DNA from 3 places in the Ferdinandcohnia sp. QZ13 genome. Region 1 is predicted to be linked to each of the others. Evidence: predicted binding sites of a transcription regulator. Region 1 holds the regulator's gene; each other region holds the start of a gene.
What was found. The regulator LexA, encoded in region 1, represses DNA repair genes until DNA is damaged. The targets are predictions, from matches to a motif close to CGAACATATGTTCG.

Region 1 (7,920 bases):
TTTTTTGGATGTGATTTTCTATAATTCATCGTGTTTACGATTGTATTCAAATAATTTTCCTCCAATAAAATTGTGTGGGTTTTTAATTGCTTTATATACAAACATAATCATACAAGATCGTCTTTAATAGGTTAACCTGCTATAGTCTAATTATTTTTTAAGTCCTCAGTCATATTTTAATAAGTTACTTCGGAAATGTTACTAGAAAATTTACGCAACATTTGAGATTTCACATCTTATAACCGATCAATTTGAACCTGTTAGAAAACCATCTCTGTTTTTAGAAAAGTTCATGTTAGGTTATCTAACATGAACTTGACAGATAATCTAACATCAATTAAAATCAAACTATTCATTGCAAAGGAGGAGCCCATATGAGTGACGAAATTCGACGTTCCATGCCACTCTTTCCGATTGGAATTGTCATGCAATTAACTGAATTATCTGCCCGGCAAATCCGGTATTATGAGGAAAATGGTCTGATTTCTCCTGCAAGAACTGAAACAAATCGAAGACTATATTCTTTTAAAGACGTTGATCGATTACTTGAAATCAAAAGCTTGATCGAACAAAAAGTCAACCTAGCTGGAATTAAACAAATATTCGCAGTTCAAAACCACGGATTAGAAGTCGAAGAAAAACCGGTCGAGCCTGTGAAACATGAAATATCTAATTCAGAGCTTAGAAAATTATTGAGGAATGAATTGCTTCAAGCAGGTAGGTTTAAAAAGCAATCCGGTCCTCATCATAGTGATATGTCGAGATTTTTTCATTAATTATGAACATGTAAAAAACTATACTTACAACAAGGTTTGGGGAGGAAAACTTAATGTCCAAATATACGAAAGATGATATTTTTCGTTTAGCAAATGAAGAGAATGTAAAATTTATTCGTTTACAATTTACAGACATTCTTGGAACTATTAAAAATGTTGAAATTCCTGTAAGTCAATTAGAAAAAGCATTAAGTAATAAAATGATGTTTGATGGTTCTTCAATCGAAGGCTTTGTGCGTATCGAAGAATCAGATATGTACCTTTACCCTGACCTAAATACATGGGTAGTATTCCCATGGACTGCTGAAAAGGGAAAGGTTGCACGTTTAATTTGTGACATTCATAATGCAGATGGTACCCCATTTGAAGGAGATCCTCGTAATAATTTAAAGAGAGTCTTGAGAGAAATGGAAGAGTTAGGATTTACAAATTTCAACCTTGGACCTGAACCTGAATTTTTCTTATTTAAATTAGATCAAAAAGGTGAACCCACCCTTGAGTTAAATGATAATGGTGGATACTTTGACTTAGCGCCGACAGACCTTGGAGAAAACTGCCGACGAGATATCGTGTTAGAACTTGAGGAAATGGGCTTTGAAATTGAGGCCTCTCATCATGAGGTAGCACCTGGTCAACATGAAATTGATTTTAAATATGAAGATGCACTTACAGCTTGTGATGAAATTCAAACGTTTAAACTTGTTGTAAAAACAATTGCCCGCAAACACGGTTTACATGCTACATTTATGCCAAAACCATTGTTTGGTGTAGCTGGTTCCGGAATGCACTGCAACCTTTCATTATTTAAAGGTGGAGAAAATGCATTTTTCGATCAAAACGCTGATCTTCAATTAAGTGATAATGCTAGACATTTCATTGCCGGTATTTTAAAACATGCGCCTAACTTTACAGCTGTTACAAACCCAACTGTAAACTCTTATAAACGTTTAGTGCCTGGATATGAAGCCCCTTGTTATGTGGCTTGGTCTGCTCAAAATAGAAGTCCGCTTGTTCGTATCCCTGCTTCACGTGGTTTAAGCACACGTGTTGAGGTTCGTTCAGTCGACCCAGCAGCAAATCCTTATATGGCAATGGCTGTATTACTGGCTGCAGGCTTAGATGGTATTAAGAACAAACTTACACCACCAGCACCTGTTGACAGAAATATTTATGTTATGAACAAAGAAGAGCGTAATGAAGCAGGAATTGTTGATTTACCATCTACTTTGGCAATTGCCTTAGAAAAATTAAAAGAGGATGAAGTGTTAATTAATGCCTTAGGTGAACATTTGTTCGAACACTTTATCGAAGCTAAAGAGATCGAATGGGATATGTTTAGAACGCAAGTACACCCTTGGGAACGTGAGCAGTATATGACGATGTATTAATAAGAATGAACCCTTGACATTATTGTGTTGAGGGTTCTTTTTTGCGGAAAAATGGAAGGAACTGAATTGATGAGTTTCCGTTCACTCAAATTTTGAAGTACTATGTTTTTTGTGTCGCCAAATAATACATCAACCTCATCCTGTTGGGATTAGAGAAATTGCACAAAAATATTCCTACCTTTAATCGAGTCCACGTTACTCCGTCGTAGAGCAGCAACTTCCCCTTTTTAGAACACTTTCATTCAACCGTTTATAAATGAAAATAGTAATATTGCTAACGGAAGAGGATGATACATTTGATTATAGAATTTAAGATGAATAAGGTTTTAGTGTAAGAAGGTATTACAGGTAATAAACGAGAATCTCTTATATGTTTGCATTTGTCTTTATACCATTGTTTTAGGAGGATAATTAAATGAATTACAATGCAGGTATTTTAGGAATTGGAGTCAATATTCCAGAAAAAATTATTACCAATAAGGAAATTGCACAACGTTTTGGGATCACAGAAGAAGAAATTGTAAGAAAAACAGGAATTTTGGAAAGACGATACGAAAAAACTGAAACATCACTTACAGAAATGTGTGTAATTGCAGGGAAAAGGGCGATTGAAGATGCTGGTATCGATCCAAGTATTATTGATTTAGTCATTATCGGAACAAATACACACGATACACACATCACAGCAGCACTCGTACAAGACCAAATTGGAGCTAAAGTTTGCGCGGGTCTTGATCTCCATTCAGGATGTTCAAGTTTTATCACTGCATTATCAACAGGGGCGCAATTCGTTCAAACAGGACTTTATCAAAATGTGCTGGTAGTTGCTGTGGATAAATGTTCCACTTTGCTTGATCCAATGGATAAAAAAACTGCTTTGATTTTTGCGGACGGAGCATCCGCAGTTGTTCTAGGAAGAGTGTCTGATGGAAAAGGTATTCTCGGCATTAATATGCAAATGGACGGAAGTGGTGGAAAATACCTACATCTAACCGAAAAGAAAACCATTTTCATGGATGGAAGGGCCGTTTTTGAATTCGCGGTTGAAAAATTTCCTTATGCAGTCAATAAAGCTCTTGAAGTTTCAAACCTTGCCATATCTGATGTTGATTTTATAATTCCACATCAATCTAACCTTCGTATCATCGAAAAGGGAATTGAAACTTTGGGGTTTCCTATAGAAAAAGTACATACTAAAACGATACAACATTATGGAAATTCATCCGCTCCAACAATAGGCATTGGTTTATATGAAGAAGTCAAAAATAAAAATATAAAAGACGGAGATTTAGTTATCCTTGCAGGGTATGGTGCTGGGCTTGGTTGGGGAAGCATTGCACTTCGTTGGGGAAAATAAAATATTCAAAATTAAAAAGGAACATTTCAATGAAGAAATGTTCCTTTGCATATTTAATGGATTGTACGGTATACACCGATAACTTTTCCGAGAATGGTTACATTTTTTAAAATAATCGGTTCGAGCATTGAGTTTTCTGGCTGGAGTCGAATATGGTCTTTTTCTTTAAAGAAGCGTTTTACAGTTGCTTCATCTTCTTCTGTCATTGCAACAACAATATCCCCATTGTTTGCTGAATGCTGTTGTTTAACAATTACGTAGTCTCCATCTAGAATACCCGCTTCAATCATACTGTCACCCATAATTTCAAGCATAAAGATTTGATCATCGTGCGCAGCAAATCGATCAGGTAGTGGAAAATACTCTTCAATATTTTCAATGGCTGTGATTGGTTGACCCGCTGTAACCTTACCAATGACAGGGACATTCACAACATTTGCAGTTGGAATTGTATCATTTGTATCAGCCTGTAATATTTCAATAGCACGAGGCTTTGTTGGGTCTCTTCTTATCAAACCTTTACTTTCAAGTCTGGACAAATGGCCATGAACTGTTGAACTCGATGCTAACCCAACTGCCTCTCCAATTTCCCTTACTGAAGGTGGGTAGCCCTTATCTTTTACTTCCTGTTTAATGTAGTTCAATATGTCCTGCTGTCTTTTTGAAAGCTTTGTCGTCATCTACACTCATCCCCTTATATATTTTTTTATATGTATTCAATTCTCGCTCTTTATTATGTTCGGTTTTTAAGCATGTGTCTGTCCGACAAAAACCTAAATTCTTAAGTAGAGTATAGCATGTTTTATTTGATTATACAAACATAAGTTCGAATTTTTGTTGACACAAAACATTTGTTCGGTATATAATAAAAACATAAAATACGAACAAACATTCTGTAGGAGTGGAAATGAACATGTTGAAAAAATTACAAAGTGGATTTATCTATTATGTCTTATTTGTTTTATTAAGTATGGGAATGGTTTTTATCACTGCTAGCTAAGTTAAGCAAAGTGGAATACTTGTAAAAAATCTTTTCATTTAGTACTATGAACTATGATTTAGAAAAGATGAAACAAGGAGAAATACGGATGCTTTCAAAAGATAAACTTAATCGGATCAATGCTCTTGCAAAAAAAGCAAAGTCAGTTGGTCTTTCGGATAAAGAAAAAGAAGAACAACAAGAGCTTAGACAAGAGTATTTACGTGTTTTTAGAAATTCAATGACAAATACCTTACATTCGGTAACGGTCGTAGACCCAGAGGGAAATGATGTAACTCCAGAAAAATTAAAAGAGAGCAAACGGAAAAGATTGCATTAACAAAGAATACATAGATTTCTATGTATTCTTTTCTTTTGGTGCATACTACATAGGAACCGATTAATTATTTGAAAGGATGTTTGTTTTATGACGAATTCAATTACTGACTTGTCGATTGCGTCGATTCGAACACTTTCGATCGATGCTGTTGAAAAAGCAAATTCAGGTCACCCAGGGATGCCAATGGGGGCAGCTCCAATGACATATACTCTATGGACCAGACATATGAAGCACAATCCGAATAATCCAAAATGGTTTAATCGTGACCGCTTTGTTCTCTCAGCGGGACATGGGTCGGCACTATTGTACAGTATGCTTCACTTATCAGGCTATGATTTAACAATCGATGACTTAAAGCAATTTCGTCAATGGGGAAGCAAAACACCGGGGCATCCTGAATATGGTCATACAGCGGGGGTTGATGCAACTACAGGTCCGCTTGGGCAAGGTATCGCTATGGCTGTTGGGATGGCGATGGCCGAGCGTCATTTAGCAGGTGTTTACAATAAAGACACATTTGAAATTGTAAACCATTTTACATATGCCATCTGTGGAGATGGTGACTTAATGGAGGGTGTTTCAGGAGAAGCTTCATCACTAGCAGGTCACTTAAAATTAGGTCGTTTAATTGTTTTATATGATTCAAATGATATTTCTTTAGATGGTGACCTAGATCAGGCTTTTTCTGAATCCATTGAACAACGCTATAAGGCCTATGGTTGGCAGTATCTTCGTGTGGAAGATGGTAATGATGTTGATGCGATTGATAAGGCAATTGAGGAAGCAAAGGGAGAGTTAACCCGTCCGACACTCATCGAGGTTCGAACAACAATTGGCTATGGTTCTCCTAATCGTGCTGGTAAATCAAAAGCACATGGTGAGCCATTAGGTGCTGATGAATTAAAATTAACAAAAGAAGCATATAATTGGACATTTGAAAATGACTTCCATGTACCAAGCGAGGTCTATAAACATTTTGAAGAAACCGTGAAAAAGGCTGGCGAACAAAGTGAGCAAGAATGGAATCAATTGTTTAACAATTATAAAGAAAGCAATACTGAGCTTGGAAAACAACTAGAAATGGCGATAGATTGTAGGCTACCTGAGGGTTGGGAAAAGACGTTACCAGTCTATGAAGTAGGTAAGAAGCTTGCAACACGTGCGTCATCTGGTGAGGCATTAAATGCAATCGCAAATAGTGTGCCACAATTCTTTGGTGGTTCTGCTGATTTAGCTGGTTCTAATAAAACAATGATAAAAGATGCTGCTGATTTTATGCCTAATGATTATAGTGGGCGCAATATTTGGTTTGGAGTTCGCGAATTTGCAATGGGTGCGGCCTTGAACGGAATGGCTCTCCATGGCGGACTAAAAGTATTTGGTGGAACATTCTTCGTGTTTTCTGATTATTTGCGTCCAGCGATAAGACTTGCTGCATTAATGAAAGTACCAGTCACCTATGTGTTTACACATGACAGCATTGCAGTTGGTGAAGATGGACCAACACATGAGCCTGTTGAACAACTACCAGCATTAAGAGCGATGCCCAAATTATCGGTGATACGACCAGCTGATGGAAATGAAACAGCGGCAGCGTGGAGAATAGCCATTGAATCAAAAGATGTTCCTACTGCACTTATTTTAACAAGGCAAAACCTACCTACTCTAGAAGGAACAGCTGAAAATGCGTATGAAGGTGTATCAAAAGGCGCATATGTAGTATCACCTGCAAAATCTGGACAACCGGCAGCTTTAATTTTAGCAACAGGATCTGAAGTAAGTCTTGCAGTAGAAGCACAAAAACAACTCGCTGAGGAAAATATTGAGGTATCCGTAGTAAGTATGCCATCATGGGATCGTTTCGAGGCACAATCAACTGAGTATAAGGAATCCGTTATTCCTAAAAACGTAAAAAAACGATTGGCCATTGAAATGGCAACACCTCTTGGGTGGGAGAGATACACTGGAGATGAGGGAGAAATCCTCGGTATCCACGAATTCGGTGCTTCTGCGCCAGGTGAAATTGTGATGAAAGAATATGGGTTCTCAGTTGAAAATGTTGTAAATCGAGTGAAGCAATTACTTCAATAACGTAAGAAAGGGGTCGAATCCGACCCCTTTTCTTATAAAACAACAAATTCGACAAAACTAGACGATTCTTACTCCAGTTTCAGACAAAAAACACAGACTCTTTCGAATATACTATTCAATATCGATAGTATTGGGAGGAAAGAGTATGAGAGAGTATTACATCTATTTAATAGAAGAAGAATTTGCCACTCATTACTTTGGGCGTGAATCACTAATCTATCATTTGTTTTTAGAATATAACCAATCCAAACAAGAGCGGAAACAAATCTTATATAAACAAATAGAGTTCATTACAAGGTCAATTCCAACAATACGCATCCAACAAAAAATTGAATCAAGCCTTGCTCATTATTCCTATTATCAACGCCAAAGTCATATGCACACTATAGAATGGAATGAATTTAATAGCTATGCAAAACTAACCATACATAATGATTACATCCATCTTCAATCAACTGGAAGCTTTGAGGCAGAAACGGCTTTTTTTGAAATCCTCCGTAAATATGACCGATGTTTTTTAGCAATGGATTTTTCTGCCAATAAATATGGGTGGTTAAATCCAATAAAGGAAAGAAAGTTTGTCTAAGGACTAGGAAAACATAAAACAAATATTGTATAATTGCTATTGGTTTAGTACACTGTAATGAGACAACATGAAGGAGGAAGTTTTTGTATGATGCAAATATGGTTAGCTATCTTACTAATCGTGGTAGCTTTACTTGGTGGCGTTGCATTAGGATTTTTTATTGCACGTAAATACATGATGAATTACTTAAAGAAAAATCCACCAATCAATGAGCAAATGCTAAAAGTAATGATGATGCAAATGGGTATGAAACCATCTCAGAAGAAAATCAATCAAATGCTAAAAGCAATGAACGGTCAAATGGACAAGCAATAATCATAGAACCCATTTACAAAAAAGGTTTTTTGTTGACACCGGTAAATTAAGGATAATAGTTAAAATGGTGTAACCTAAAACGTTCATT
Region 2 (7,920 bases), on a different contig from region 1:
CTTGAACCACCGCAATTTGGTGAAACAGCTAGACCAAGACCATTAATTCAATATAATAATTCTTTAAGAAAACTACTAACGCTAGATATGTCAAAGGTCGTAACAGGGCATGGAGACGATATTACGAATGCTCATCACTTAATTCAAGAAAGATTCCTCTCACAAAAAGAACGAGCCTATCATGTGCTGAAAATGATCAAGGAAAAGCCGATGACAGCATTTGAAGTATGTACCAGGTTATTCCCGAAAGTTTACTTAAGGCAGCCTCTTTTTACAATTTCTGAAACAGTTGGACAGCTTGACTTCCTTGAGGAATTAGGGGAAATTAAGATAGAAGTAGTGAACGGACAACATATATATCACTCAAATTAACAAATTTCTGAGGTGAAAAAGGTCGTATGAATTCAAGACTTAAAGGAAAAACAATTGTCATTACGGGTGCTTCGAGCGGGATTGGTGAAAAAATTGCCTATCTCGTTGCAGAGCAGGGGGCTACTCCCGTTCTATTGGCCCGTAGTTATGACCAGTTGGAAAAAATAGCACAGAACATTCAAGAAAAATACAAGATAGATTGTTTATTTTATAAGTTAGATGTGCGTGATGCCGAAAATGTCAAAGAAGTATTTGAGAACATCCTACATCATGTAAAAACGGTTGATGTCCTTGTGAATAACGCGGGGTTTGGTGTGTTTGCCAATGTTGTCGATGCAAAAATAGAGCAAATGAAGGCAATGTTCGAAGTGAATGTTTTCGGGCTTATTTCCTGTACAAAAATGGTATTGCCGACAATGATTGAGCAAAACTCAGGTCATATTATTAATATTGCTTCACAGGCTGGCAAAATTGCGACTCCAAAATCAAGTGTCTATTCTGCTTCAAAGCATGCGGTTCTCGGTTTTACAAATAGTTTACGGATGGAGCTATCGAGTACAAATATTCATGTAACAGCCGTAAATCCAGGACCCATTCGAACTCGTTTTTTCGATATTGCAGATGAGTCTGGAACCTATGCGAAGAATGTAAATCGTTTTATGCTGGATCCCGATGTAGTTGCGTCTAAAATTGTAAGTGCCATGTTAACTCCAAAACGCGAAATTAACCTGCCGGGTTGGATGAATGCAGGTAGTGTTTTTTATACCCTTTTTCCTCGTCTTGTTGAAAAAGTGGGTGGGAAGGCGTTTTTTAAGAAATAACTTTCAATCATACTCCTTTTTATTAAGGGGTATTTTTTTGCGTTTAAACATATAAAATTAACTGAATCTTATAAGTTTCATTACTTGACGAATGATTTAGATAATGAGTAAATTACATTAAACACATTGAATTACTGTGTATTAAATAGAAGGTACATGAGGGAGAGAATGACGTGTCACAAAATAATCAGACATTAAGCCTAAAATTACCACTGAAGCAAACATTACTTCAACCAATAAGCCTGAAGAAATAAAAGGGGATGGCTCGTTTAATCGTCAAACAAATCGCTTTACAACTCCTTTTGGAAACCAGCCAGATGAGCTACCCGTTAAGTCCGGCCGCTACCGTTTACTTTGGTCGGCCGCATGTCCATGGGCACACCGTTCTGTGATCGTTCGCAAAGTGCTTGGTTTAGAAAAAGCAATTAGCTTAGGAACAGTAAGTCCACTTAGACCTCGAATTGAGCATGTAGATTGGGAATTTTCTTTGGATGAAAATGGAGTGGATCCTGTTCTTAATGTTCAGTATGTGGGTGAGGTCTATAAGAATGCGGACCCTGATTATACAGGTAGACCTACTGTACCAGTCATGGTTGATCTTGAAACCAAAAAAGCGATTAACAATGATTATGTTAAGCTTACCAACTATTTTGAAACCGTTTGGGCTCCTTTTCATAAGGAAAATGCTCCTGATTTATATCCGAGTAGCTTGCGCGAAGAAATTGATGCATTAAATGACGTCATTTTTCATGATGTAAACAATGGCGTATATAAATGTGGATTCGCTCGTTCTCAGGAGGCCTATGAACAAGCCTATGATCAATTATTTGCTAGGTTAGATGAATTAGAAGAGCGTTTGTCCAAGCATCGTTTCTTATTTGGAGATTTTATTACGGATTCTGATGTCCGCCTATTTACGACATTGGCACGCTTTGATGCTGCTTATTACTCCGCTTTTCGGACAAATCGAAATTTGATCCGTGAGTTTAACAATTTATGGGGGTATGCCCGTGACTTATACCAGACTCCTGGTTTTGGTGAAACGACTGATTTTGATGCGATTAAGCGACATTATCATCTATCGATCACCATTGATCCTGCAAAAGGAGAAGTGAATATTCTTCCTAAAGGACCAGATGAATCTGTATGGCTCTCCGAACATAACCGTGAGCAGTTAAGTGGAAAAAAAGAAAAATTCTTGATCAAAGGGTAGGTGAAATCAGTAATGAAAATTCGTGATGCAAAACAGGATGAATTGGAGTTTATTCGTGAGCAACGAGTTGCTGCTTATCTTGAGCATTCAAGGGTAATTCCAGCTGCTCATTGGCAAGCTCTTAAGCAGGCCATTTCATCTGAGGCTGATCGCCTCCATGGTTCTGAGCTTATTGTCTGTGAGCTTGATGGAAAAATTATAGGAAGTGTAGTCTTGTTTCCCGCTAATACAGACGCATATGAAGGTCAGTTAGAAGAACTCGAATACCCTGAAATACGAATGCTAGCTGTAAGTCCTGAGGCACGTGGAAAGGGTGTCGCTTCTGCATTAATTACCGAGTGCATACAGCGTTCGCAAGCAAAGAATCATCAATTTCTTGGATTACATACTGGTGAATTCATGATACAGGCAATTAAGCTTTATACAAAACACGGATTTGAACGTTTGCCTCACTATGATTTTGAGCCAGCCAATGATGGGATTATTGTTAAAGCTTTTCGCTTATCTATTTAATACTAAAAAACCAATTCGCTATCTAAGCGTTTTGGTTTTTTTGTTTACGAGGTACTCCATTAGGCAGTTAAGTATTCATTCACAACGTCATTTATGATGTCCTGTGGTTCTGCTTTAAATTTCCATTGAAATCGAACGTATATTCTCCTATTATTAGGAATAGAATACGAACATATATTCTTTTTGGAGATGATGTTAGATGGTGGATTACAGTCAGTTTCCCGTTCAAAAGATTTTATGTGTGGATATAAAAAGCTTTTATGCGAGCTGTGCTGCAGTATTATTAGGCCTTGATCCACTTGAGTGCTATTTAGCGGTTGTTGGAGATACAGAGCGCCAAGGAAGTGTTGTGCTCGCAGCTTCGCCAAAGCTAAAACAGGAATTTGGGATAAAAACGGGGTCAAGACTCTTTGAGATCCCAAAGGATCCACGAATTCAAATTGTAAACCCGAAAATGGCAACCTATTTACGAATTTCAACGGAAATTACGAGACTTTTTAACCGGTATGTACCAAAAGATGCAATCCATGTATATAGCGTCGATGAAAGCTTTATTAAGATTGATGGAACTGAAAAATTATGGGGAGATGCGACAACAATCGCTCGTAAAATCAGGAAAGAAATTAAAGCTGAATATGGGCTAACCTGTGCCATTGGGATTGGTCCCAATATGCTGATGGCAAAGCTATGCCTAGATTTAGATGCAAAGAAAAAGGGAATCGCGGAATGGACCTATGATGATATCCCCGAAAAACTATGGTCTGTATCGCCACTACGAGAAATGTGGGGAATTGGAAGAAGGGTAGAGCGAACCTTAAATGGGATGGGAATTACAACCGTTGGTCAGCTTGCTCAATATCCACTCGAACTACTTGAGAAAAAATTTGGAGTGATGGGAAATCAGCTTTATTACCATGCCTGGGGGATCGATTTATCGGAAATTGGTGCCCCTATTATGCAGGGGCAAGTAAGCTTTGGGAAAAGCCAAATCCTTTTGCGTGATTACCCTGACCCACAAGAAGTAAAACATGTCATTCTTGAAATGTGTGAAGAGGTAGCAAGGCGCGCACGTCGACATAAAAAGGCAGGAAGAACGATTAGCCTCGGAATTCATTATAGCCAAGATGAGTTTGGGGGAGGATTTTACCGTTCAAAAACGATTGAAACTCCGACAAATATTACGATGGAAATGTATCGCGTCTGTCTTGAATTATTTGAGAAATTCTATGCGAAAAAGACAGTTCGTAAAATATCAATTGCACTTTCTAATATTGAGGATGACACACAAATGCAGTTGGATTTGTTTTATCTTAATCGAGTCAAGCAGCATAAGCTTGGGTATGTAATGGACGGCATCCGTGGTAAATACGGTTCAGATGCAATCCTACGTGCCGTTTCCTATACAAATGCCGGAACATCAAGACATCGCAGTAAACTCGTTGGCGGACACAAGGCAGAGTAGAGCGTCTCAATGGGTTAGGTGCTGGAGATAGACGTAAGAAAGAAGGTAATAAGGATGATACGGGACCGCGGAACGATAAAATGGACAGCAATGATGCTGCCAGAACATGTGAAATTGCTTAGAGATTGGGCAGAAGAAGATACGTATGAGCCAAAACCAGAACTAGATGAACAACAAATCGAAGAGATGAACAGTGTTCTTTGTCAGGCGATGGAGGAAGGGAGAGAGCTGGTTATCACGCATTATGAAGCCAAACATCACAAACTCCTTCTTGGTACTATTCACCATTACGATTACTTACAAAATAGACTGCATATCATTGATAAATTTGGGGAAGTCCACTACATCCCTACAAATAGATTAGTCGATTTACGCTTTTCAGACTAATTTTAGAAGGATTTTTAGACAAAGGATAGAAGTTAATATGGTAAAAGAAAAGAATGGAGTAAAAATAATGTTTGTATACCAAATTGACAAGGAACTGTCCTTGAAATTAACAGAAGTAAACGATGCCGAGCGAATTTTTAAATTAACAGATCAGTCAAGAGGGTATTTACGAGAATGGCTGCCATGGCTTGATATGACAACAAAGGTAGAGGATACAAAAGCATATATCGAATCCTGCAGGAAAAGCTATGCAGAAAATAAAGGGATGCATACCGTTATCGTCTATAAAAATGAAATCGTTGGGGTAGTAGGTTTCAACGAAATCGACTGGACCAATAAAATAGTCTATATCGGCTACTGGCTTGGACAGCAATATCAAGGAAACGGAATCATGACAAGGGTAGCGAAGGCATTAACTGATTATGCTTTCAACCATTTAAAACTAAATCGAGTGGAAATCCGTGCAGCGGTCGAAAATCATAAGAGCAGATCGATACCTGAAAGATTAGGCTTTGTGAATGAAGGCGAGATTCGGCAATCCGAATGGCTCTACGATCACTATGTTGACCATATTATATATGGCATGCTAGCAAAGGATTGGAATCCAGAAAATTAAGAAAGGAGCCAATGAGGCTCCTTTTACGTAATTTTTTACAGGATATCCAGATATAAATTACATTCCCAGACTGTCTTGAAAACGATTTTCAGGCGAAGCAAGCAACGCGGTATGCTAACGTTTGTCAACAGTCTGCTTTACGTATCTTTACCCAAATGAAAAAAACGGTACGTCATAATAAGTCCAATAAAAAACAAGCAAAGGGCGAAATAAGCGGGAAGAAGATGAATAAAGGTCGTATACCCGATTGCAAAATGAATCCAAATTCCTACAAAAAAGGCTGGTAGTCCACCTATTAGCAAAGTCCACCAAACCCATTTATTCCCCTGCTGAAATCCCCAGAGAGAAATAGTTAGCACCAAAAATCCAACACTCAGAAGGGCACTTCCAAAGCCCGCGCGGTCATGAGCAATGACCGAAATCAATTTATCATTAAATAAATCCAACTTTTCAGGCGGCATACAAATATAGAGAATATCTGTTGCAACAAACACATTCGTAATCCCAATTAATGAAATCACAATGCCGCCTAACACAAATGAAAATCCAAGGATGATAAAAGCTAGTTGTCCAAATAAACTATGTTTCCAAACCGGGTGATTACGAGTGTTAAGCGATGTTGGCGTCCCTTTCATATGTCTCGTTTTAATAAAACCAGTTAAATAGATTGGGAGTAAAATGAGCCAAAAAAGAAGGTGAAGCCAATCGAAATATCCGTATCCAATGAATAAGAATATTCCTAAAAAACCAAGGATGGCTGCAAGATCAATCGTCTGCTTGGTCCAGAGAATCTGTTTTCGAACTCCGAAACGAGCCAATGCCATATAGACGATACCGCCAGAAATCATTGTCCCAGCAAGTGTCATCCGATCATGGGCCATAAAATAGAGAATCCGTTCATTAAACAGAAGGATTTCTTCTCTTTGCATTCCAAGAAATTGTTCATCATAAGGAAGAATAATAGTCGTCAAGCTGAACAGAGCGGCAATTAATCCACCAATAACGATGGACAAACCAAATAGCCAATACCATATCCATGCTGGATGAAGCGGTGGATGTGGTTGAAGTTGGTGTAAAAGGGCTTCGCTAGTTCTTTTTGTAAGACCTGGTCCAGAAAAAACATATCCTTCTGAAAGCAGCACAAGGTCAGCCCCTGCATCAAGAAGTGCAAGAGCATTGGCGGGTTCATAAATACCACCGACTGTAATGATGGGAAGCGTAAACCCACTTTTTCTTAAATAATGAATAGAATCTAGTAGTTTCCTTAAATAATTATCCTTTGCCATATCCAAAGGTTCATCAATGACGATACCAGAACAAGTAGACTGAATCCGCTCAAGTGAAAGATTCTTGATCTCATATACTGGAACAGCAAGATAAACAGGACGGTTTGTAGTCCACTGAAGATTCGGAGTAGAAGTTACAAATGCCGTAACATATGGATCTAATTTCGTAATCAAATCCTGTTGTTCTTCACTCATTCCAGCCAATCTTGCCCAGACAGGCTGTATTGGCTTCCACTTTTTAAGCTTTTGAACCGTTTTCTCAACTCCGATTGATTCATAGTTTGAAGAAAAGTCGATTTGCTGTTTTTGCCAATCTACAATTGGAAGTGATGGGTCTTTTGTCGGCACTTTCGTTACTGGACCAATTTCAATAAAACCAAATCCAAGATTAGAAAAAGCGTTTGAACCAGTTAAAAGGGGATCCACTTTTCCAGAAAGCCCAATGGGATTTGGATAGATTACGCTATGAATTTCTGTTTTTATAAGTTCAGAAGATTCCTCTCTACCAAGAAAATGAATGAAATGCTTTCCTCCTGGAATGGAGGCAACCAGATTCATTCCCCGGTGGATAAATTCCCGGGATTGATAGGGAGACAGACGGGATAAGATAGGTTTAAAGAGTCCATGATATGACCAATCAGGCATGTTTTGTCCTCCATGAAAGGCTTTTACCCGTATTGTAACATAAAGTGAAACTTCAATCAGTGGGGGTATCATTCCCCACTGATTGTTAGTTGAGGCCCACATGATGTGGGTCACAAAGACGTTGCCACAGGACGTGGCGTTCTTAGTCTTTGATCCTTTAATCGGGCTTTTACGGGCAGTTAACTCTTGCTTATACTTCTGTGATTATTAAAGTTTTAAGGTGGGGGTTATACTGCCCGTTAATGCGGGATAATTGGCGATCCGGATAACGAAAAAACCGAATGCATAGTGCATTCGGTGCAATAAGGATTATTCTTTTGGAGCTCGTACGACTGATTCAAAGTGACCTTTATGAGAACCGTCGCAAAATGGTTTATTATTGGATCTACCACATCTGCATAATGAGAAGGTTTGTTTTGTTGGAAACGTATTTCCTTCCGCATCGATCAAATCAACATCACCTGAAATCCTTAATGAACCATTATCATTTACTTTGATGGTAACCTTCGACATCTCCGAAATCCCCCCTTAAAGTAATCATATTACTATTGATAATAAACCAGCATTTACCAAATTTCAAATTGCTTGGTAAAGTGTAGAGCCAT
Region 3 (7,920 bases), 770 kb from region 1:
CGTGATTGAGGGGCAGATTCATTTACGGGATGCTGTAAGAAAGACGATTACATTTGAAAATCCAAACGGAAAAACGTATCAATTAAACGATGACATTGCAACACTAGTTGTTCGACCACGAGGCTGGCATTTAGAAGAGAAGCATATTGAACTTGAAGGGAAGAGAATCTCTGCGAGTTTACTAGATTTTGGACTTTATTTTTATCATAATGCGAGTGTGTTAATCGAGAATGGAAGCGGGCCTTATTTCTATCTACCGAAGATGGAAAGCCACCTAGAAGCAAGACTGTGGAATGATGTATTTACCTTTTCGCAAAAGGAGCTAGGAATTCCCCAAGGAACAATTAAAGCTACTGTTCTAATTGAAACAATTCTTGCAACATTTGAAGTGGATGAAATTTTATATGAACTAAAAGAACACTCCGCAGGTCTCAATTGTGGGAGATGGGATTATATTTTTAGCTATTTAAAGAGATTTCGAAATATAGAGAATGTGATTTTACCAAACCGATCAGAAGTCACGATGACAGTTCCATTTATGAGTGCGTATTCACAGCATGTCATTAAGACTTGTCATAAGCGAGAGTGCCATGCGATTGGTGGAATGGCAGCCCAGATACCAGTAAAAAACAATCCACAAGCAAACGAGGAAGCCTTTAATAAAGTACGTGCGGATAAAGAACGTGAAGCAAATAATGGCCATGACGGTACATGGGTTGCTCACCCAGGGCTAGTACCTGTTGCTAGGCAGGTTTTTAATACGATTATGCTAGGACCTAACCAAATTGATAAAAAACGTGAGGATGTTCAAGTGACCGCCGAGAATCTTATTGCTGTTCCCAAAGGCAGCATAACAGAGCAAGGTGTACGTACGAATATCAATGTTGGGATTCAATATATCGAATCATGGCTTCGCGGATATGGTGCAGCGCCAATTCATAATCTCATGGAGGATGCGGCTACGGCAGAAATTTCTAGAGCACAATTATGGCAGTGGATACGCCATCCAAAGGGGATTTTAGAGGATGGAAGAAAGGTCACATTTGAGCTTGTTCAACAGCTACAAGAAGAAGAACTTGAAAAAATAAAACAAGAAATTGGTAGTGAAGCATTTGAAGCAGGGCGTTTCGCGGAAGCAATAAATCTTTTTGAGGAATTAATTACAAATGATGAGTTCGTAGAATTTTTGACTATTCCTGGATATGAAATTTTATAAATAAAAGGAGGAATTTAAAATGACAAACGAAAGAATTCAAAAATTGCAGGAAAGCTGGGAAATGGATTCAAGATGGAAAGGAATTGAAAGACCCTATCATGCTGAGGATGTTATTCGCTTACGCGGTTCAATCGATATTGAGCATACGTTAGCGCGTAGAGGGGCAGAAAAATTATGGAATCTTCTTCATACAGAGGATTATATTCATGCTCTAGGTGCATTAACCGGGAATCAAGCTGTTCAGCAAGTTAAAGCGGGTCTTAAGGCCATCTATTTAAGTGGCTGGCAGGTTGCGGCAGATGCGAATTTATCTGGCCACATGTATCCTGACCAAAGCTTATACCCAGCTAACAGTGTGCCAAGTGTTGTAAAGCGGATTAACCAAGCTTTACAGCGTGCTGATCAAATTCAGTATTTAGAGGATGAAGGGGATATTGATTGGCTTGCTCCAATTGTGGCCGATGCTGAGGCCGGCTTTGGGGGTCAGTTGAATGTATTTGAACTTATGAAAGGCATGATTGAAGCAGGAGCTGCTGGCGTACATTTTGAAGACCAGCTCTCATCAGAAAAGAAATGTGGTCATTTAGGTGGAAAGGTATTATTGCCAACGCAAACTGCCGTTCGAAATTTAATTTCTGCACGACTTGCAGCGGACGTTATGGGGGTTCCAACGATTTTAGTGGCAAGAACAGATGCTGACGCAGCAGACCTTATTACAAGCGATGTTGACCCTGTTGATCAGGCATTTATTACAGGTGAACGAACACCAGAAGGCTTCTTCCGGACAAAAGCGGGACTTGATCAAGCCATTGCACGCGGTTTAGCGTATGCACCATATGCTGATTTGATTTGGTGTGAAACATCTGAGCCAGACTTAGAACAGGCCAAGCGCTTTGCAGATGCCATTCATGAGAGGTTCCCTGGCAAGATGTTAGCATATAATTGTTCTCCATCATTTAACTGGAAGAAAAAACTTGATGAAGATACAATTGAGAATTTCCAAAAGGAAATCGGAAAAATGGGGTACAAATTCCAATTTGTCACGTTAGCAGGATTCCATGCTTTAAACCATAGCATGTTTGAATTGGCAAGAGGCTATAAAGAAAGAGGAATGGGGGCATATTCAGAGCTTCAGCAAGCTGAATTTGCAAGTGAAAAGTATGGTTACACAGCAACAAGGCATCAACGTGAAGTAGGCACAGGGTACTTTGATGAAGTTGCCCAGGTTATCACAGGTGGAACATCTTCAACAACTGCTTTAAAGGGATCTACAGAAGAAGCGCAATTCACGAAGTAAGATTCATGAAAAAACTGGCTAACATCTTTGTTAGTCAGTTTTTATGTGATTTTAAGAAAAATTCTACAATGTTTTACTAAATAGTTTTCGGTATTCAGCCGATGCTTTCATAAACAAACCTTCATTTCTGGTGTCAATCGCTTCGTTAACCTTCGTTTCCAAAAGCTCTTTTTTTCGTTTGAATAGGCTCTCATCAATAATCATTTGAATATATATGTCTAATATCGATTCCCTAGGTGTTTTAAACTTTTTAGTATCTCGTGACCTCATGATCTCAGAGTATGTTTTTCTATTCTTCATGAAATCTCACCCCTAAATCCTTTTTAATAGTATATTTAGGTAGTGATGTAAAATCAACTGAATTTTTGGACTTTTTAAAAATTTATTTGGAATACTCAAAATGGGAGTATGATTTGTTAAATTTTCATGCATCATAATAATGGAGGTGGAAAAAAATGAAAAATCCAAATGAGCATACAAATCACGATATCCCAATGAATACCCCCTTAAATCCAGTTTTCGGGATGTCAAACTCACTTGATACAAATAATCCTTTTCTTTCGGAATCAGTCTATGCGGGTAATTCGGTTGATGAGCATACGACATTAGAACAAGCAAATGCATATCTTGCTGAAAAGGAACTTGGTCAAATAAATGAGAATTCATGAGAAAAGCGCATACGCGTCCGCCCATCGATGACAAGCATAAGACAAGCACTGGCAGAAGGTGTTTTTACATTTAGAAGCGATTGGTTAGACCAGAGTTGATGACGCCTTGAGCTAGACAATTAAAAGGCTTTGTGGAATTCTTTTAAAAATATTCTTTCGTTGTGAAAAGAGCATTTTAAAAAGAAGTCCACTTTTTTTTGTGAACTTTTTGTGAACGGTATAGTTATAAATACCTAGAAGTGATATTATGGAAATGCTTACATTAGTTTAAAAATTAAAACAATTTGAAAGGGGATGAATGAATGGAAGTTAAGAATAGCAATTATTTAGTGGAATATGAGATCAACCCTGACACAATGGCAGTACTTCCAATTGAAATGGGAAATCATACCTGTTCAAGAGTGCTTGAAGTAGAAGGTGAATATGTAGTAGCCATGAAGCCTACTGAGATTGTCGACCGAAGCTGCCGTTATTTTGGAAGCTCACTTAAAGGTCGGCAAGAAGGAACGCGTGAAATTATGGGGGTGACTCATAAGGCTCCAATCATTGTAGAAGCTTCCAATAAGATTTTTCTATTTCCAACCGCTTCTCCAACAAAGCAGGAATGTGCATGGCTGTCTCATCATTATGTCTCAGATTGCAAGTTTAGTTTACATGAGGAAACGACTGTTATTTTTACAAATAAGCAAGCCATTCAACTACAAATCTCGAAGGGCTCCTTCCAAAACCAACTCCATAGAACTGCACAACTGCGGACTATCGTCACAAATCGAATGGATAAATCGAATAAACGCATTAATTTCGTCATAAATCCTCAAATCAACGATTGCTTACCCAATAAATCTGATATCTGATCTAAAAAACTTTCTGCCTATATTGCCATTTGCTACTCACTGGTATTATTTTCGACCAAATAAGATTCGAGCAGCTGTTGAACCTCATTTCGAATCCGTGGGTTAAAGTAGTTATGTTCCTCTTCATAGCCTCGATACATGAATGAAAATAGGGTAAATGCCTCATCTCTTTGTTTTTCCCATACCTTCATATTTTTCTTTTTCATTTGCAGTTTAATTGTATAGAGGTCTTTTTGAACTTTCTTCATGGTATGTTCAAGTAAATGGAGATAAGGCTTTTTTAATTTAAAGCCAGCTGTTTCTATTGCTGAAAGATCACGATTAAGGATGGTGAGAACCATTGGTAAGAAGATGGCTTTTTCAAAAATATCACGGTCATCCTCAGGAATTCTTGTCATGATTATCCCTCTTTCTAGAACGTATGTTTGTATTTATAATAGAACATTTTTTTAAAAGAATCAATAAACATGAAGGAAAAATTATTTCTAGTGTCGAAATAATTTAATTTGTAGTGCATAATGGAAGAGAAAGTACTTAACTACTTTGACAATTCTGTAATAAAGGACGGGAGAAGGATGACAGAGAAAAAACGCAGAGGAATCGTTGCGGAAGATTTATATGAATTAAAATCAGTGAATGATCCACAGTTTTCTCCAGATGGGAAGCGCTATGCGTTTGTGGAAACAGAGATTAATAAGGAAAAGCATGAATATAACTCACATTTATATGTTGGAACTGTAGACGGGAATGTTACACAGTGGACGTTTGGGGATGTTCGAGATGGGTCGCCACGTTGGTCTCCTGATGGAGAAACAGTCGCGTTCGTATCCAATCGTCCAGGCAAACAGCAAATCTTTGTTATGAGTGTGAACGGTGGTGAACCGAAACAACTTACATATTGCGTGAATGGTGCCAGAAATCCGATCTGGTCTCCAGATGGTTCAAAAATCTTATTTACAACTTCTTTAGCTCCGGATGAAAGCATCACAGATAAGGAAAAGCAGAAAAATGATGAAGATGAGAAGAAGCTTGAACCAATGGTTGTCGAACGTATTCGTTACAAATCTGATGCTGCAGGCTTTTTAGATAATAAAAATCAACATCTTGCATTAGTTGATATCGCTTCTGGTGAAATAGAGCAATTGACAGCAGGAGAATATGATTATGCTGCAGGTGGTTGGTCTCCAGATGGAACGAAAATCACATTCGTTGGCGATATAAGTGAGGATTCAGATTATAATTTAATCTCTGATGTATATGTAATGTCAGTAGAAGATAAAAGCTACCATAAAATTACGGGTAGTACTGGTAACTTTGGCTTGCCGTCTTGGTCACCAGATGGCAAATATATTGCAATCATTGGACATGAACAAGAGTTTGCAGGTGCAACATTGCCGAAAATCTGGCTTTACACAGTTGATAGCTCAGAATTCACTTGTTTAACAAGTGAACTCGATGCATATGTTGGCGATTGTGTTGCTGCCGACTTCCAATTAGGCGGTTCAAACCCTGGTGTAATATGGAACGACGATAGCAGAAGTTTTTATTTTCTCTTAACTAACCATGGCAATACGGGAGTCTATTACGGTTCCATTGAAGGAGAAGTGTATCCGTCATTATTTGAAAATCAACACGTGTTTGCCTTAACCGTAAATAATCATAAGGCAGTGGTAGGAATCAGTAAACCAACAGAGCCTGGCGATCTTTATTACTTAGATTTGAGTACAGGTGAATTGAATCGACTTACACATGTGAATGAAGCGTTTTTACAAGAGGTTGAATTGTCCAATGCAGAGCCTTTTACATTCAATGCTCCAGACGGTTGGGAAATTAATGGATGGGTCATGAAGCCATTTGGTTATGAAGTAGGCAAAAAATATCCGACTATTGTCGAAGTGCATGGTGGTCCTCATGCGATGTATGCAAATACATATTTCCATGAGTTTCAGGTTTTAACAGGGAAGGGTTTTGTGGTTGTCTTCACGAATCCTCGTGGTAGTCATGGATATGGTCAGCAGTTTGTGGATGCTGTCCGAGGCGACTATGGAGGAAAAGACTACTTAGATGTCATGGCAGCAACTGATTATGCTGTCGACCATTTTGATTTTGTTGATGAAACAAAGCTTGGAGTAACAGGTGGAAGCTATGGTGGTTTCATGACAAATTGGATTGTTGGACATACAAATCGATTTAAAGCAGCGGTTACACAACGCTCCATCTCAAATTGGCTTAGCTTTTATGGGGTAAGTGATATTGGATACTTCTTTACTGAATGGGAACTCAAAGGTAATCTCCTTGAAGATGCTGAAAAATTATGGGATCATTCACCATTAAAATATGTGGGAAATGTGGAGACTCCACTATTAATTATCCATGGTGAGCGTGATTTTCGTTGTCCAATCGAACAAGCAGAGCAGTTTTACGTGGCATTAAAGCACCAAAAGAAACCAACGAAATTTGTTCGTTTCCCTGGTGCCAACCATGAATTGTCACGAAGCGGAAACCCAAAATTACGATTATCACGACTCAACCATATTAAAGACTGGTTTGTTGATTATTTAGGATAGGAATGAAAGGCACTAGTGCTTGCTAGTGTCTTTTTTTGGGATCTAGGAAATTATAAAATTTATCATTGTGGAAAACTTTTAGTGGGTGTATCCAAGTCCAGCTCCAGCACCTAGCCCCTCTCTGGTCTAATTAATCGCTTCGGAAGGCAAGAAGCGCCTTCTGTCAGCGCTCGTCTTATGCTTGTCGGACTTGCACAGGACAAGGAAAACTTCGAGAGCATAATCATCGCACGAAGAAAATACATAGCATTTTTTGAGGAAGTGCTGACATCGACGTTTGCCACAGGACGTGGCAGTAGTTAGTCGATGTTCTATTTCAAGGCGCTTGCGCTTTTGTTCTTGTAATTAAAGTGAATTTTTTTTGGTAGGAATGCCCAAATGGGTGTACAATATGAAGTAAGAAAATATTTTTGTATCCGCTAAGTTGGAATTGATTTTTGCAAGGAGAGACCTATGGATATTGAAACACTTAAAGAACTTATTACATTGAAAAATATTGAAGACTTGTTAAGTGAATACCGGTCGTTTGGTCCATTGCCTGGAATTGTTCTTCCGATGCTAGAAGCGTTTCTTCCGTTTCTGCCTCTGGTCGCATTTGTTGTCGCCAATGCAAATGCATTTGGACTTTGGCTTGGATTTTTATATTCATGGATAGGAGCTATAGGTGGTTCTTTGCTTGTCTTTTTCCTAGTTCGTAAATATGGTCAAAAACGATTCTTTTCATTTGTCAGTCGCCATAAAAAAATAAAGAGACTTATAACTTGGGTAGAAAAGCACGGATTTGGACCTTTATTTCTCCTATTATGCTTTCCTTTCACCCCATCTGCAGCAATAAATTTAGTAGCAGGGCTATCAAGGGTAAGTATCCCTCAATTTGTTTTAGCCGTTTTATGTGGAAAATTAGTCATGATATTTACCATTAGCTTCATAGGCTATGATATACGAGCTCTTTTTCAACAACCCGTCCGAACAATTATTGTGGTCATCATAATATTTGTGCTTTGGATTGTCGGAAAAAGAGTGGAAGCATGGTTAAAGGTAAAGCCAAATCCAAATCTTCTTAAGGAGGATGAGGCTTGACACGATAAAACGAAGGGTGGAGTTGCAATGGAGGAAACCCCAGCGAAGAAGAAACATCATTTTTCTTTTGTGAAATCTTTAGGAATCAGTCTTATCATCGTTGTATTTTTACGAACCTTTTTTTTTACGAACTACATAGTCGACGGCGAATCAATGATGCCAACTCTTGAAGATGGTAACCTTTTAATGGTTAACAAGATCGGCATGAAAATAGGGGAGCTTGACCACTTTGATATCG

Region 2: RGU12_RS15000 (Y-family DNA polymerase) is a predicted target of LexA. The motif match lies at 3,087-3,100, and genes of this name have one in related genera.
Region 3: RGU12_RS06135 (YhjD family protein) is a predicted target of LexA. The motif match lies at 4,450-4,463, and genes of this name have one in related genera.

What each region holds. Positions count from the first base shown of each region.
Region 1 covers NZ_JAVIVW010000001.1:499,381-507,300, reverse strand. The annotation lists gene RGU12_RS02455 (MerR family transcriptional regulator) at 375-776, shown strand; gene glnA (type I glutamate--ammonia ligase) at 830-2,164, shown strand; gene RGU12_RS02445 (3-oxoacyl-ACP synthase III family protein) at 2,580-3,521, shown strand; gene lexA (transcriptional repressor LexA) at 3,575-4,201, opposite strand; gene RGU12_RS02435 (DUF896 domain-containing protein) at 4,610-4,840, shown strand; gene tkt (transketolase) at 4,928-6,931, shown strand; gene sirA (sporulation inhibitor of replication protein SirA) at 7,077-7,517, shown strand; gene RGU12_RS02420 (YneF family protein) at 7,608-7,832, shown strand.
Region 2 covers NZ_JAVIVW010000015.1:251,079-258,998, reverse strand. The annotation lists gene RGU12_RS15020 (MBL fold metallo-hydrolase) at 1-372, shown strand, start outside; gene RGU12_RS15015 (SDR family NAD(P)-dependent oxidoreductase) at 399-1,193, shown strand; gene RGU12_RS15010 (glutathione S-transferase family protein) at 1,417-2,406, shown strand; gene RGU12_RS15005 (GNAT family N-acetyltransferase) at 2,419-2,919, shown strand; gene RGU12_RS15000 (Y-family DNA polymerase) at 3,119-4,381, shown strand; gene RGU12_RS14995 (YolD-like family protein) at 4,436-4,768, shown strand; gene RGU12_RS14990 (GNAT family N-acetyltransferase) at 4,836-5,384, shown strand; gene RGU12_RS14985 (dihydroorotate dehydrogenase) at 5,522-7,315, opposite strand; gene RGU12_RS14980 (CDGSH iron-sulfur domain-containing protein) at 7,625-7,828, opposite strand.
Region 3 covers NZ_JAVIVW010000001.1:1,266,274-1,274,193, reverse strand. The annotation lists gene aceB (malate synthase A) at 1-1,216, shown strand, start outside; gene aceA (isocitrate lyase) at 1,236-2,513, shown strand; gene RGU12_RS06150 (IDEAL domain-containing protein) at 2,577-2,813, opposite strand; gene RGU12_RS06145 (hypothetical protein) at 2,969-3,181, shown strand; gene RGU12_RS06140 (competence protein ComK) at 3,484-4,035, shown strand; gene RGU12_RS06135 (YhjD family protein) at 4,068-4,433, opposite strand; gene RGU12_RS06130 (S9 family peptidase) at 4,611-6,602, shown strand; gene RGU12_RS06125 (TVP38/TMEM64 family protein) at 7,056-7,682, shown strand; gene lepB (signal peptidase I) at 7,710-7,920, shown strand, end outside.